3 regions of the Colwellia sp. MB02u-10 genome follow, and region 2 is predicted to be linked to each of the others. Evidence: riboswitches for the same ligand, from Rfam matches in the RefSeq annotation. Region 2 holds a riboswitch; each other region holds the start of a gene.
The links. A riboswitch is a leader RNA that binds a small molecule or an ion and turns the genes downstream of it on or off. The one in region 2 is predicted to bind cyclic di-GMP.
Positions count from the first base shown of each region.

Region 1 (5,244 bases), on a different contig from region 2:
CGGGGCAAATGTGTACCTCTACTGAGCGCATTTATGTTGATGAACGTATAGCTGATGAGTTTGAGCAAAAAGTCGTCGCTTTAGCTCGTCGATATCGTGCGGGTGCTTGGGATCAAAGCAATGCCAATATTGGACCTATGGTTAACCCTAAGCAGCATGAAAATGTACTCTCTCAACTAAAAGATGCTCATGTTAAAGGGGCAACATTCTTATTAGGAACGCATCATTATGAACTACCTTTTATACAGCCTACAGTCGTGACAAATATCACACCCGATATGCAGCTAGAAAAAGATGAAACCTTTGGTCCCGTTGTTGCCATAAGTCGTTTTAAGCAATTATCTGAAGCGGTTGAACGTGCTAATGCCAGTGCTTACGGCTTAGGTGCTGTAGTTTTTGGTGGCGCTGGAGCAGATAAAGTTGCGCAACAAATGGAAGCTGGCATGGTAGGCATCAACCAAGGTGCTGGCGGCATTGGGCCTTGGGTCGGTGCAAAACAAAGTGGTTTTGGTTTTCATGGTACTACTGCTGGACATCGTCAGTTTGCGCAAGTACGCGTTATTAGTAAATAAGTTAGTAAATAAGTCAGTATTTAATGGAGTCAACAATGAATACAAAAACAGATACAGTCGCCGATTTTTTTGTCGCTGCTTTAGAGCCTGGTGCTGAGCATCCCGCTTTACCTGCATGGGGTAACCGCCATATCAATGCGGCACACTTAGATGAACATTATGACGTCAGCCATATTAAACGACACGAGTTGGATAAAGTGCCGGGTGCATTTCAGTTGTTAAATGTCTTGGCAAAAGATGAATGTGAACGATTGATCGCGATTAGTGAAGCGTTAGGTTATCTGCCCGATGCTGCGGTTTCTTTACCGCGCAGTGTTCGACATAACGACAGCTTGACTTGGATTGTTGATGAACAAACCGATGGGATTATTTGGCAACGCATCTCGCATTTAATGGATGACCGACAAGCTATTTTTTCTGGCAGTAAAGCCTTGGGTATCAATGCGCGTTTTCGATTTTATCGTTATAACCCTGAGGATTATTTTAAACCGCATTCTGATGGTTCTTGGCCGGGTAGTCGTATTATTAATAATGAACTAGTCGCTAATGCTTATCCTGACCGTTATAGCCAAATGAGCTTTTTAATACTATTAAGTGAAGGCTTCGAAGGTGGTGAAACACGTTTTATGGTCAATGCGGATGATCCTACTAAACCGACAACAGCGGGGGGTAAGGTTAGTCATGTTGATATTCGAACCCCTGCCGGCAGTATATTGTGCTTTCCGCATGGCATGCATCCTTTAAGTTACATACACAGTTCAGTGCCGATTAGTGAGGGAGTTAAATATATAATCCGTAGTGATGTTTTATTTGAGTTGTGAAGTGGCATAGTTAATTTGGCCACCTACTAGCAAGTGGGGTAGCAGCTTAGAGAAGAACGTAGAGGCCTCAAACCCAAGGCTGCACTTATGACAGCCGAACAAATATTAGCTAAAATGGGTAGCTGACCATTATACGCGTTAAGCGCAAGCTAGCTATCGGCCGCTCTTTAGGTCAACTGAAGGCTAAAATTTAACATGAGGTTTGTAATGGTCAACTAACACTGGAAAGATTTTAAGCTATAAATTATTCCAGTTTCATTAAACCATTACAGCCCGCACTATCCTATCAAAATAAGAGTCGTTCAGAGCCAGTGAACTTACGGTCAAAAACAATTATATATATCCATACAGCAAGTATTAAGCCAATAGTATTGACTTGCCCAGCAAGGAACAATAGAATTAATTTACTGTATGGTTTTAATAAGGGCAACTTTCACCTAAAACTTTAAAACTTTAAAACGCAAAAACTACCGGTCTAAAGCGTTTAACGTTATGGCAGCGGAGTTACCTGAACCGGCAAATCTACCTGCCAATACTAGTTTCTTGAACAAGACAATTCAAATTATCCACATTATTCAAATTATTCTGGAACCAACAATATATGCCATTTCATTGTATAAAATATCATGCCCTTGTGTTTTTTATCTTACTAGTGTCAACGCCAAATCATGCTGTGGTTAGTGACAAATTAACCCGCGCTATATAGTTCAGCTTAAGTCAGTCCCTCTGTTAAAATTTTCTTCACACCATGGTTAAATGTTTTAGGATCAGTTTGATTTTAAACCTTGATTGTTATCGATTTCCCAAGGATATTCACAATGAAAAAAATGATATTAATTACAGTTTGTATCATGTTTGCTATAGCCGCAGTAACGAGTATAACCGCGACCTATTTTATCTCAAATCAAGAGATAGATAATATTATCTTAAAAAAATCCCAAGCGCAGGCTGCTTTAATCGCAAACAATGTTGCGTATGTGTTGCGCACATCTTCGAAACCCTTGCATGATTTACAAGCATTAATGACCTCTCTCAAAGAACGGCCAGATATTTCCTACGCAGTGGTTATTGATAAAAACATTAAAGCCATTGCACATAGCGATAAACAAAAATTAGGTAAGATTTATAAAGACAGTTATACCCTCGAGGGGGCAAGCAAAGGAAAGTCACAATTTTCGAAATGGTATGCAGAAATACAGCAAGTTTGGGTCTACGATATTATGGTTCCTGTTCATGTTGATGGTGAGCTCTTTGGTGCTTTTGATATAGGTATTCCTATCACAGAAGTAAGTGAAGCGGTTGAGGATATTATGTTGACTCTGTTGATCTCAATCCTAGTCATCTTTGTAATATGTGTATGCGTACTTGTTTTGTTATTGGCTAGATTTGTTAAGCCACTTTCGGGCTTGCAAAAAGCATTACAAGACATCTCTAAAGGAGATGGTGATCTTACCGTTAGATTACCCGTACAAGGCTCAGATGAGATAGCCAAGATCGCTTCTGATTTTAATATATTTGTAAATAACATCAATAAGATAATTTCTAAAACAGTCCAAACAGGTATAGATTTAGCTCGCTCAGCGACAGAAATTCGCAGTCAATCTTTGCAAGCGCTATCAAGAGGTGAAGAGCAAAGTGGTCAATCTTTAGTCGTCGTAACCTCTATGTCTCAAATGATAGCGACTATTAATGACATATCTCACAATGCCACTAGTGCGGTAGATTCAGCACAAAAAGCGAATAACGGGATCCAGAGTGGGCGACAAACGCTACAAAAATCTATTATGACGATTAATAATCTTGGCGATGAGATGACAGATATGTCATTGGTGATCACCTCGCTAGCGAAAAAAACGCAGTCTATAGGTTCTATACTGGACGTTATTAGAAGCATTTCAGAGCAAACTAATCTTCTTGCACTCAATGCTGCGATTGAGGCCGCTCGAGCAGGGGATGCTGGTCGAGGGTTTAGTGTGGTGGCCGATGAAGTAAGAAGTCTTGCGAGTAAAACAGCATCGTCTACCGATGAAATCCAAACAATGATCGACCAGTTACAAAATGAAGCAAAAAATGCAGTAATTGCGATGGATAGTAGTAAGTCTCTCGCAGTCGACAGCGCTAAAACAACGCAAAATGCTCAGGAAATGCTTGACGATATATCAGAACAAGTATCAATGATACTGGATGTGAATACGCAAGTTGCAACCGCCACTGGCCAGCAGTCAAGTGTTGCCAATGAAATTAATGTCAATATGGATACCGTTGACAGCTCTGTTAAAGAAGGCTTAAATGCGAGCTATGCGTTAGAAAAAACCAGCAAACAATTAGAGGAGCTTGCGCTCGCTTTAGATCACCATGTTGGGTCTTTCAAAATATAATATTACCCTCATGACGTACATGAAGCACGCTCTTACGCACGTATGAATGGATGCGTAAGAGCGGTGATGTAGCCCCTTTGTTATTTCAGACCTAGTTGGTGTCTCTCCCTCAAAAATGGGCTTTTGCAATAGCACAGCTTTGTAAGAAACTCACTTCTATCAAAAAGTATTTCTTCAGGTATTCATGATAGGAGTTTGGATATAACTATTCCGAAGTGTTAAGTCTTTTTAAAAGCTAATGTCTCGAATCTGCCTTCCTAGCATTCCAGCTAAAAATCTTGCCCTATATTTTCTAATGAATTAACTACTAGCGTAAACGCTGTGATGCCATTTTATATGGAAGTCAGTATGATTTTTTAGGTGTGTTACTAAGGCGTCTTAGTAAGACAGTATTTATTATAATCAACACTAAATAAATTAACTTAACTACCTGAATTAAATATGTTTTTTGTTTTTTTTTGTTCAGGTTGTATTACTGAGAGGTCTTAGTAACATGCCTTAATATACATGGGATTTAGCATTACCAGATTCTAATGCTTTGAAAGTATAGGATATTAATGTTAATTTAATGTTATTTGTGGTGCGCGTGTTACTCAGATGGGTACATAATAAGCTGTTGAAGCCATCGTACTTTTGCATCAAATTGAGAGAATATTAATGGATCTAAAGAAGAAAGCGTTTTTGCGAGATGTAGGTAAAGAACTTCCTGAAGAGAACGTGGCGGTATTTGCTGGAGCAGGAATGTCGGCAGGAGCTGGTTTTGTTAATTGGGCTGAATTGCTTAGACCAATAGCGGATGAACTTGGTTTAGATGTTGACAAAGAAAGCGATTTGGTTGCGCTTGCACAATTCCACTGCAATGATAATGGAAACAACCGTAGCCAGCTAAATCAAAGGCTTATAGAGGAGTTCTCACGAGAAGCATTAGAAACAGAAAATCATAAAATCCTTTGTCGGCTTCCAATTCGAACTTATTGGACTACAAATTATGACAAGATGATTGAGTCTGCTCTAGATAGATCTGGAAAAATAGCAGATGTTAAATATACAAAAGATCATCTATCAACAACTAAGCCAAGACGTGATGCTGTTGTGTATAAAATGCACGGTGATGTCGAACATGCAAACCAAGCGGTTTTGACCAAGGATGACTATGAACGTTATCACGTAAAAATGGACCAATACTTGGCTAATTTGAAAAGCGATTTGATTTCTAAAACTTTTATATTTATTGGCTTTAGTTTTACCGATCCAAATTTGGACTACATCCTTAGCAGAGTTAGAGTTGCGTATGAAGGTAGCCAAAGGCGGCACTATTGTTTTATCAAAGCTACTGAGCAAGAAGAAAATGAAATTTTAGCTGATTTTGAGTACAAAAAAATAAAGCAAAATTACTTCATCAAAGATTTAGAAAGGTTCAATGTCAAAACAATACTAGTCAATGCTTTTTCTGAAATTACAGATTTGTTACTT
Region 1 is NZ_JACGVK010000135.1:64,723-69,966, forward strand. It holds gene H4J59_RS16050 (aldehyde dehydrogenase) at 1-572, shown strand, start outside; gene H4J59_RS16055 (2OG-Fe(II) oxygenase) at 608-1,393, shown strand; cyclic di-GMP riboswitch class I at 1,809-1,905, shown strand; gene H4J59_RS16060 (methyl-accepting chemotaxis protein) at 2,212-3,771, shown strand; gene H4J59_RS16065 (SIR2 family protein) at 4,429-5,244, shown strand, end outside.
Region 1: linked by a shared signal. The riboswitch ahead of H4J59_RS16060 (methyl-accepting chemotaxis protein) and the one ahead of H4J59_RS07625 (molecular chaperone) in region 2 are both predicted to bind cyclic di-GMP.

Region 2 (5,244 bases):
CCCGTATCGTATTTCTGCTTTATCCTGTTCAGGTACTTCTTAGTTGAAAACCGGACAAAATAATCACTTCGGCCATAATCCCCGCTTATCTCAGCTTCCTGGTAGCTTTCCTTACTTTCATCCTGAGCCAATCGATTACTGTACTGCTCATAACTGTAATAAAATTGTTGAGAAAATAGCTCGGTTTCCAATTCGGTGATATAACCCTCGCTGGGGTCTTCCAGAGAATCATAATAGGAAAAATTTATGACTAAGGGCACAGCTAAAGTTGAAAAACGGTATCCCGCGTAGTGCTTTGCATATCGATACAGCTTGTCTTCATTGCGGGTATCGTAATAGTTAAAGGAATAGGTGAGGTTGTTGGTCAAGCCGTAAGCGATGCCATATTTCTTATCATCCCAGGAAAGGTTTTCTCCGCCTGTGTTTTGACCATAGAAAAAATCATAATCCCACTTTCCCTGCGAGAGAAAATCATGTCCCGACATCACATTGATACTTTCTTCCTCAATGAGGACACCGTTTCTGTCATATATCTTTATCTTGAAGGCATCTTTTTGACTTCTCATATCCAGAGTAAACTGATACTCCTTTCCTTCCACCGTTTGATAGTCTACTACCTTGCCGTTTTGATAGATTTCAACCATTGAGTTCTTGGGCGCCGCCCCTCTTATAGTGAGTTCCCTGCCGGAACGCTTTACACTGTAGTCGTTGTTACTGACTGATATCCCGCGGATTTTACCGTTATAACCCAAGATATCGTTGCCCGTGACATAGTTATCACCAAGAGTGACGGTTTTATCCTTAAGCAGGTAAGGATATTTCAGGCTGATATCCTGCAGCTCTCCACTGGCGTAAAGATTGTGCCTGACATTAAAATCACCGTAGAGCAGTTGGGAGCTGTATTCCATCTCCAGATTTCCCTTTGTCTCCTCTTTCTTAAAATAATTGCTAAAATCATTGATATCATACCTGAGCTTAAGCATGCCAAGGTCAATCATCCTACGATCCGCTTTCATAAACAGGTCGTTCTTCGAAGCGGCTTGCTGGTTATTTTTATCCGCTTCTATGTTGCGCTTTCTTCTTTCCGCGTTTACCCTATTATCCAGCGGCAGATTGAAATCTGGTGATATTTTCAACGTGTATTTTTCCGCTATCCACTTAACGCCTTTTAGGGGGAGAAGCTCAGCAATAGTCTCCTTCTCAATATACAACCTGCCATCGACTTCTATACGGTTAAGCATTTTCAGCTCGGTTATTATCCGCCGCTGCTGCCTGTCGGGAAACAGGCTGCCCGCCATCAGTAGTGTGATCTTGTCTTTATCAATGGAAAGCTGAGTATATTCAGTGAGCTCGGTAAGCTCTAAAAAACCTTCAATATCCAGATAGATACCGCCGTCATAGTCGCTCATTACCTCAACAAATTCCTGCTGCAGGTAACTGCCCACCTGAAGAGTGATCATATTTTCAAAATAGTCATCCTGCCTGTCGGGAAACAGGCTGCCCGCCATCAGCCGTGTGTTTTTTCCCTGATCGATAGAAAGCTGAGTATATTCAGTGAGCTCGGTAAGCTCTAAAAAGCCTTCGATATCCAGGTAAATACCGCCGTCATAGTCGCTCATTACCTCAACAAATTCCTGCTGCAGGTAGCTGTGCACCTGAAGAGTGATCATATTTTCAAAATAGTCATCCTGAACGTTGGAAAAAGCGGAAGAACAAAAAAGAAGGCTAGATAACATAAGCCATGCCGCTCTTATCAAGATCATTCTTTCCACAATGTCAGTACGGAAAGCACTGCCGCGAAGAGAATTACATAATAAGTCGGTTTTTTTGCATGCGCTTTAATGAGATTTTGAACAGTTAATTTTTCAACGGGAAAATAATCACAGCAGCAGACGACTTTTAATAAGAAGTCAGAGAATGGTAATAGCAATGAATTATTTTTTCTGGCAGAAGCTTTCTTGGTGGACAAGTCTTGTTGCTTAGCTTTATTTAGGTTAGCGGCTAAATCATTCAGAATAGTGAACGGATCAGGTAAAAACGGAGACGTAGTGATATACAAAACTGAACCTGCCTTATAGTGATTAATCTACTCTGAGCTGCCTGTAATATCTAGCAATATAATCTACCGATGGAGATCTTAGCTTTATTAAGCGAAGCGTAACTTGAAGTTGAACTGTTTGAATAGTTGAATACAACCAGATAGAAAATGGTAAATGGGTAGGTTATTCAGCTAGTCTAGATATTCAATATCATATTTAATCTGTTTTCTGTGTTTGCCGCTGACATTTTTTTCTCCCAGCAGAGTAAAGCCTATTTCAAACTGTCCTTCGCCGTATTCATCGAGTCTGATAATCGGGTTTTTAGCCTTGAGATTGTCTATTCTAACCCCTGAAGTCAGATAGATAGCGCCGGTGGCCTTAATTTGTATCATTACCCTTTTATTTTCGATCCCCTTTACAGAGATAATCACCCCCTGTTCAGGAGTAACCTCCAGTCTGCTACCGTTATAGAGCAAGAGATCTTTTAATTGAGCATTTTTCACCCCGACAATCTCCAGAGGAAAAACCAATGCTGAATAGAGAAACAGTAAAAAAAATAGAAGTTTGTTCATTGCTGTGCAGCCGGATGATAAAAGGCAGCCATAGGCTGCCTTAATCTTAATTAAGAAGCGTTAGCAGTTGGTGCTACATAATCACCATTTGGTGTAGTGCCTGTATTTGCAATAGCATCATAGTAAACAGTGAACGTAACGGTCTCAGAAACATCTGTATCAGGTGTAAGCTTCGATGTATCAAGATCAACAGTGAAGTTAAGCTCTGCTGCTGTGCTTGTATCAGCATCGAACGGCACAGTAGTAGCACCCGTATCAGTTCCACCTATCACCAGCAATCCGGCAGTGCCACTTGGTGCAATTGAATAGGTGAATGTTTCTCCAAATTCACCCTGCACGTCAGCAGTAATATTTTGAACTGTAACATCAGAATCAGTGTAAACATCCCCAAAGTCGATATCTGTTAAATTTAGCCCAACAGTGATAGGGGTTATATACTTAGCAACCACATTGATTACAGAGTTTACGCCAGTTTCATCATCTAATGTGCCAGATGAATTAGCCATTGCTGTTGATGACATTGCTAGGATTGATGTAGCTAGTAATACTTTTTTTGATGTTGTTGATAATAATTTTTTCATTTTGAACTCTCTCTATTTCACTTGAAAATAAATAACTTTCCCGCGGTATTGCCGGAAAATTATTGTGCGATATCGTTGTAGGCAACCATCACAGTGACTGTAGCGGCAAGGTCCCCGCTCATATTTCCTGTGTCCAGGTCAACATAAAATTCATGTGCCTGATATGCTCCCGTGCCTGTGTCTATATAAGTTAAACTGTCTGCTGTGTATCCTCCGCTAGAGCTGCGTGAAATCTGCACTACGCCTGTGCTGTCATCATTGCTTATCTCCACCGTATAGTCATAGGTGTTTTCTGCATTGACAGTAAAATCCACCACTACACTGTCCACTTCGCTATCGTTATAAACATCGCCAAAATCGATGGCAGAAAGAGCAAGGGACAGCTCTATTGCTTTTACAGCATCGCCGTTGATGTAAAACACCCCCTCTCTTTCCTCAAATTGAGCTTGTGAAAACGCTGAAAAAAACAACATAATAAAGGCTATTTTATTCACGTGCAGCGCTCCTAGAGTTCAAAGTCGAAGCTCTTGGTAAAATCAATTTGTTCATTAACAAAAACAACCTGCGCAGTGTCGGCTTTAACATCCATTTCCGTTGACTTTTTCAGCTCGAACGAATGCGCCCGGTAGAACCCTTGTTTAAAGCTTTGCTCTTTTATTAAGTTTTTGTTGTTGTAAAACTTAACTTCTATATCAAGCGGATAGGAAAAATTCCCGGTATTTTTAGCCGTTCCCAGCAAGTCATAACCTTGGTCTGTTTTCTCAACCCGCAAGGCATCAAAATTCAGTCCGGTTTTAAGCGCGCCTTTTCGACCGTAATAGGGAACCCCGATATTCATTAGCATAGTTACTTGGTTTTCATTACCTCTCGGAGGCATCTCTTTAAAAACAAGCAGCGCGACATACTCGCCATCCTGTAAATCTGTTTTTATTCTTGGCGCGATTTTTACTTGTATTTTACCCTTAGGCGGAATCACTACTATTTTAGGATAAGCTACCAGATCATCTCCCAGATAGTATTCATCTTTAGCCCATTTGGGTTTTTCAAAATCTACTCTGACCCGCACCACTTGGTTTCCTGAATTAATCAAGGTGGTCTCTTTGGTCACAGGTTGGTCAAGGTTGACACCAAAACTTGTTCGGGTAACCGAGAAGCCAGCAAAGCTGTTAATGGAATAAGTGCAAAGTAATAGTGCAATAACACCTTGTAAATAATTTTTCATATGAATCAAATAATTCCTGCTACATTTTTATCTTTAACGAATTTTACAAAATTCAGGCAAAAAAAATGGCCCTCATAAAGAAGACCATAGATAAAAAAATAGCTCAGGAAACAAAAGTGTTTATTCACTCTCGGCAACTGGCTACCATTTTACAGGCCCTTTAGCTTTGCGTCCCTAGGTTTCCCTAGGTTTGCGATTTATTCACTTTATAAATATTACAACGAAATTATATAACCGCGGTAAAAAGCGATTATCTGATAATGACTTATGTCATTTGTCTTGTGCTGATCAATAATTAAGCTTTGCGATATTTACTAAGCCAACGATATCACAAATACGGGGGATACATATTATTATAAATTTTATAATAATATGTATCCCCCGTATTTGTCTGGTGGTAGGTAATCAGTTCTGAACAATAGGGGGTAAGTTAACGCTAGCTACTTATTAAGGATATTTAGACAGTTTAAAAACTTATATTGTACAGCTCAGCTTATAGTGTCGTTATCAAACCGTTAGTGCTGGTAAACTCATAAAATAGACAAGAGAAAGGATTAACAAAAAAAGCGTTATATCAGAAAAATAAGCGCTTATCTTAAAAATATTTCAAGCAATAGATAATGACAGGCAGGCGAAGTTAATGTCAGAGAAATATACTAGCGGCTGGGTAATTAAGTTAAAACAATGTAAGGTAAATGTTACTAGGTTTATAGGCGACTCAGAGTCAAAGATAATTATAAAATTTATAATTATCTTTGACTTACATTCAAGTCGGTAAATGTGACACAATAGTATTGTACATTTTTATGATGTGATCTTATCGCAATATT
Region 2 is NZ_JACGVK010000111.1:59,449-64,692, forward strand. It holds gene H4J59_RS07600 (hypothetical protein) at 1-1,763, opposite strand, end outside; gene H4J59_RS07605 (hypothetical protein) at 1,760-2,059, opposite strand; gene H4J59_RS07610 (hypothetical protein) at 2,231-2,611, opposite strand; gene H4J59_RS07615 (hypothetical protein) at 2,662-3,192, opposite strand; gene H4J59_RS07620 (hypothetical protein) at 3,252-3,686, opposite strand; gene H4J59_RS07625 (molecular chaperone) at 3,698-4,414, opposite strand; cyclic di-GMP riboswitch class I at 4,544-4,619, opposite strand.

Region 3 (5,244 bases), on a different contig from region 2:
GCGCGTAACTTCAATCCTATGGCGGCAACCGCAGGTAAAATAACCGTAGTAGAAGTAGAAGAGATTGTGGAGCCAGGCGAATTAGACCCTGATCACATTCATACGCCAGGCATTTATGTTAATCGCTTAATCTTAGGTACATTCGAAAAACGCATTGAACAGCGCACTGTTCGTAGCGACTCAGAATAATCAGTGTTAGTAAGGAGTAATTTATGGCTTTAACAAGAGAACAACTAGCACAGCGGGTAGCACAAGAATTACAAGACGGTTACTACGTTAACTTAGGTATAGGTATTCCAACCTTAGTGGCAAACTATATTCCCGAAGGGATCGAAGTCATGCTGCAGTCTGAAAACGGCTTACTAGGCATGGGACAATTTCCCACCGAAGCAGAAATTGACGCCGATCTGATCAATGCGGGTAAACAAACAGTGACGATGGCAAAAGGCGCATCAATTTTTGACTCAGCAGAATCATTTGCCATGATCAGAGGCGGTCACGTTGATTTAACCGTTTTAGGCGCCTTTGAGGTTGATGTAAATGGTAATATTGCCTCTTACATGATCCCTGGTAAGTTAATTAAAGGTATGGGCGGTGCGATGGATTTAGTCGCCGGTGCAGACAATATTATTGTGACCATGACCCACGCCTCTAAGCATGGTGTGTCTAAGTTGTTAAGTAATTGTACACTGCCGTTAACCGGTAAAGGCTGTATTAAAAGAGTGTTAACTGATCTGGCTTTTATTGAAATAAAAAATGGCAAATTTTACTTATTAGAGCGTGCACCTGGCGTGTCGGTCGCAGAAATAATATCATTAACTGAAGGTGAACTTGTTGTTGAAGGCGACGTACCTGAGATGCAATTATAAAGCGATAACCAGCAGTTGATAATGAATGACAATATATAAACTGAGGGGCTGCGGCCCCCTTTTTGTATTCGATTTAGAGTTAGCTGAAGTCACTCTTGTTGTCATCACTTATATTGATATATGAAAAATATTAATATTTAATTATTTATCACGATTTAAGCCAAAAATAGCACTTCATCCATTGTATCAATTAACTGTTCTTCTCTATATGAAGAACAAGCAGAAAAATACAAGACATTTATTTAATAACTAGTCGCTCTAATTATTAAGTAAATAACGCAGTAGAGGGTTGCTTTAACTTGGTAAATGATCAAAAAATTAGTGAGATAGTTATTACGGCCATGCCTCTAACTTGCTCTCTCTGCACAAAACTCACCAGGTTTATACTGCCAAACTGACGTCAAGCAAGGCATTAGTTGCACACGATAGCTATTGTAGATAACGGCTAGAACTTTTGACTTAATGTCTTAAATTCCAATAAAAATCGCTTCAAAATCAGTAACGTTATAGGTAAAGCTTGTAAAGTCGCCATTTGTAAAACAATTAAGTCAACTAGCTGTTAAATACCCATAAATTGTAACCCTTGGGTTGCAATTAACTACGACTTTAGTGATAATTACACTAACAAAGAAAAGGCAAAATACGCGAAAACGTGTTACGCAAAACCACCGGTCTAAGGATAATACTCTCTTTATCTATGACAGCGGAGTCTCCGTGTTATTAGGTACATCTTGTGGTTTTTCTTTTATTAACTCTATTTGTTTTATAAAAGGTTATTAAAATGAAAAAATTATTACTAGTTACTACCATTGCTGCTTTAACAATGGCGTCAATTGTATCAACGCCGAAAGCGCAAGCTGCTGACATTGCACTAAGTATATGTGAGTATGTTGCTGCAGACGACAAAAGACGTATGCGTTCATTCTTAAAGGCACATAGATTAAGAATTCGCGATATCTTTTCAGAGATTAAATGTAACGGTCAAAACTTGTTAGAATTTGCTGCTACCAGGGGGTCAGTTGAAACAGGCTCTTTGATGATTAGTAAATTACCAAGGGGCGTTGTTTCTGAAAACCTAACCCTTATTCAACATGGATCGCAACCATTAATCGACGCTGCAAACGAACGGGTTGGTGGTTAGCAGTTTATTTTCCTGTAGTCATATACTCAAGATAATAGCTATTGAATTAAATACATGAGAAATGTTTTATTTCAATGGCTATAAGTTCAATGTTTTACTAGTCAATAATTCTTATGTCATTAAAAGGCTAGCATTTGCTGGCCTTTTTTCTATTAACCTGCACTGACAAGAAAATATTATTCATTTCAACTAGCCACCCTATAGAAAACTGATTAAAATCACGCTCGACTTTAATAACATCGGTTTAATTAATGACGAATAAACGTAGCTACATCAACAGTAATAACGCTTTAGTATTAACCGGTGGAGGCGCACGTGCCGCCTATCAGGTCGGTGTTTTGTCTGCGATAGCTAAATTTATGCCACGCAGTCATGGTGTGCCTTTTCCAATCATTTGTGGTACTTCAGCAGGTGCTATCAACTCAACTGCGTTAGCTTGTTATGCCTCATGTTTTCAATTGGCGGTCAAAAAGTTGGAGTGGATCTGGAAAAACCTCGATCCTGAAAGAATTTATCATACAGATCCCATGCGTGTGTTTAGTCATTTAATCGGTGGTGTTGTAGGTAACTTTCAGGCAGATTATGCCAATAAAAGTGCCCGAAGCTTATTAAACAACGCGCCGCTTAGGCAACTGCTTGAAACCGTAGTAGATTTTAGCCGAATAGATACCAATATTAGACGCGGTTATCTCTCCGCAGTATCGGTGACAGCATCAAGTTATTCCAGCGGTGACTCGATTAGTTTCTTTCAATCAGAAGCGTCTATTTCGCCTTGGTTTAGAGCAAAGCGACGGGGCGAGCCTACACAATTAAACAGCCAACATCTAATGGCATCAGCCGCCATTCCGTTAGTTTTTCCGTCAGAAAAAATACAACGCCATCATTTAGGCGATGGTTCAGTTCACCAGTTGTCTCCGTTAAGTCCTGCTATCCACTTAGGAGCAGAAAAAATATTTATTGTTGGTGTCGAGCAACCAAAAGAACCACTTCATGCGGTTGAAAATAACCCACATCCACCAACAACAGCGGCAATCGCAAGTCATTTACTTGATTCTGTTTTCTCAGATACCCTGCAAAGTGATATTGAACGCATGGAGAGGGTTAACAATACCTTATCGCTAATTCCAGATGCAAAGAAAAAAAACATTTCCGGTTTAAAAAACATTGAATCCTATCTGCTCAACCCGAGTCATGACTTTAACAATATTGCGGTGAAATATTACGATAAACTGCCTTTGTCGATTCGACTATTATTACGTAGCATGGGGATTAACAATGACGCGGAATCTAGCTTAGTTAGCTACTTATTGTTTGAAAAAAATTATTGTAAGGAGTTAATAAACCTCGGCTTTAATGACGCACTTGAGCAAGAAACTAAAATTCGCCAATTTCTTGATATCTAAGCCATATTAATCAAAAAGCCTTGAACAGGCTTTTTAATTAATAACTCATTACTACCGTCAAATAAGCTAATGCCCTTCTTGGACAAAACGTTCAGCTCGCTCTACCCGTCTGGGTTTGCCCCGCACAATTAAGGTATCTTGTGATTGTAATATCGTATCAACGTCAGGCTCTTCGCTTTCAATGTTATTGCGACGTAATGCGACAACAATAACACGGCGCTCATCTAGTTTTAATGAAGCAATTGAATGGCCATTAGCAAAAGAATCATCGGCTAATATAATCGCATGCGCAAATTCAATACGGTCAATACTATCAGGGCTCATATCAGTATGTTCGCCTTGAAAGAAGCCATGCAAATGATTGTAGTGGTTCTTACGCTCTTTTTGCACACGGCGAACAATTCTAGAAAAAGGCACGCCTGATAATGACAAAACTTGAGACACTAGCATTAAACTGCCTTCTAGGCTCTCTGGAACCACTTCATTTGCACCCGCCGCATGTAATTCGTCTAACTGATCGTCGTTGCGGGTACGCACTAAAATAGGCACGTTAGGCGATAAAGAACGTACTTTTTGAATAACATCAAGTGATTGTTTATCTTCACCAAAAGCGATAACAACCAGCTTAGCTTTTGATAACTGTGCAGCATGCAATAATTCAGCCTGCCTAGAAGAGCCAAAAAGCACGTTTTCGCCCGCTTCTCTTGCTTTGCTTGTCCGTAAGGGGTCAATATCAATAGCGACAAAGTCAATCGACTCTTGCTTTAAGAAGCGACTAACGGTTTGTCCAATACGGCCAAAGCCACAAATAATAACATGGTCACTGAGTGTGGTACTTTGAGGTAATTCTTCTAACGCTTGGCTGTCCAGTGGTTTTTCACGGCTCAACCAAAGTGCCCAGCCGCGCGCATGACTGATCATATAGGGCGTTATTGCCATACTCAGTACACCCGTACCTAGTAAGATAGATGCCGTGGTTTCAGGTAACACTTCAACTTGGCTAGCTAACGCAATTAAAACAAAACCGAATTCACCCATTTGTGCCAACATAATACCGGCAGCCCAAGCATCTTTAGAAGACTCTCCAGCACGTTTTGCTAGTAAAACGATCACCAGCACTTTAATCGCCATAAAACAGACTAGCAGCGAAATAATGATCAAAGGAGAGGAAAAAACAACATTGATATTGAGCTTCATGCCAACAGTAACAAAAAACAAACCCAGTAAAATATCACGATAGGGTCTAATGTCAGCTTCAAGCTGATGTTTATATTGGCTCTCTCCTAACATCATACCCGCTAAAAATGCTCCTAACGCCATCGAAAGGCCAAACCACTGTGTTAATGCTGATGCCACTAAGGTCACGAGTAATGTGGTTAATACGAATAATTCATCGGTTCTAACTTGAGCCACTAAATTGAATAATCTAGGTAATAACCATTTACCAGCGAATAATAAGAGTGAAACAACAAATACGCCTTTAACTAGTGCAAACAATAACGCCATAATAAAAGAAGAATCGCCACCTTGGGCTAATAAAGGGATAATAATTAACAATGGCACCACAGCAACATCTTGAAACAGCAGCACTGCCACAGATAATTGCCCTGACTTTTTCTTCATGCCACCGCTTTCACTTAACTGGCGAATAACAATAGCGGTAGAAGAAAGTGCTAATATACCGCCAATGGTGATTGCCGCATCTAAGCTTTGCCCTAAAAACATCGCCACCAACATAAATAACACAAGTGAAATAATCACTTGTAAGCTACCCACGGTAACCACCAGATGCCGCATAGAAACTAGTTTAGGTAATGAAAATTCAAGCCCA
Region 3 is NZ_JACGVK010000074.1:116,691-121,934, reverse strand. It holds gene H4J59_RS02895 (CoA transferase subunit A) at 1-189, shown strand, start outside; gene H4J59_RS02890 (3-oxoacid CoA-transferase subunit B) at 213-869, shown strand; cyclic di-GMP riboswitch class I at 1,494-1,586, shown strand; gene H4J59_RS02885 (DUF3718 domain-containing protein) at 1,651-2,010, shown strand; gene H4J59_RS02880 (patatin-like phospholipase family protein) at 2,262-3,413, shown strand; gene H4J59_RS02875 (cation:proton antiporter) at 3,480-5,244, opposite strand, start outside.
Region 3: linked by a shared signal. The riboswitch ahead of H4J59_RS02885 (DUF3718 domain-containing protein) and the one ahead of H4J59_RS07625 (molecular chaperone) in region 2 are both predicted to bind cyclic di-GMP.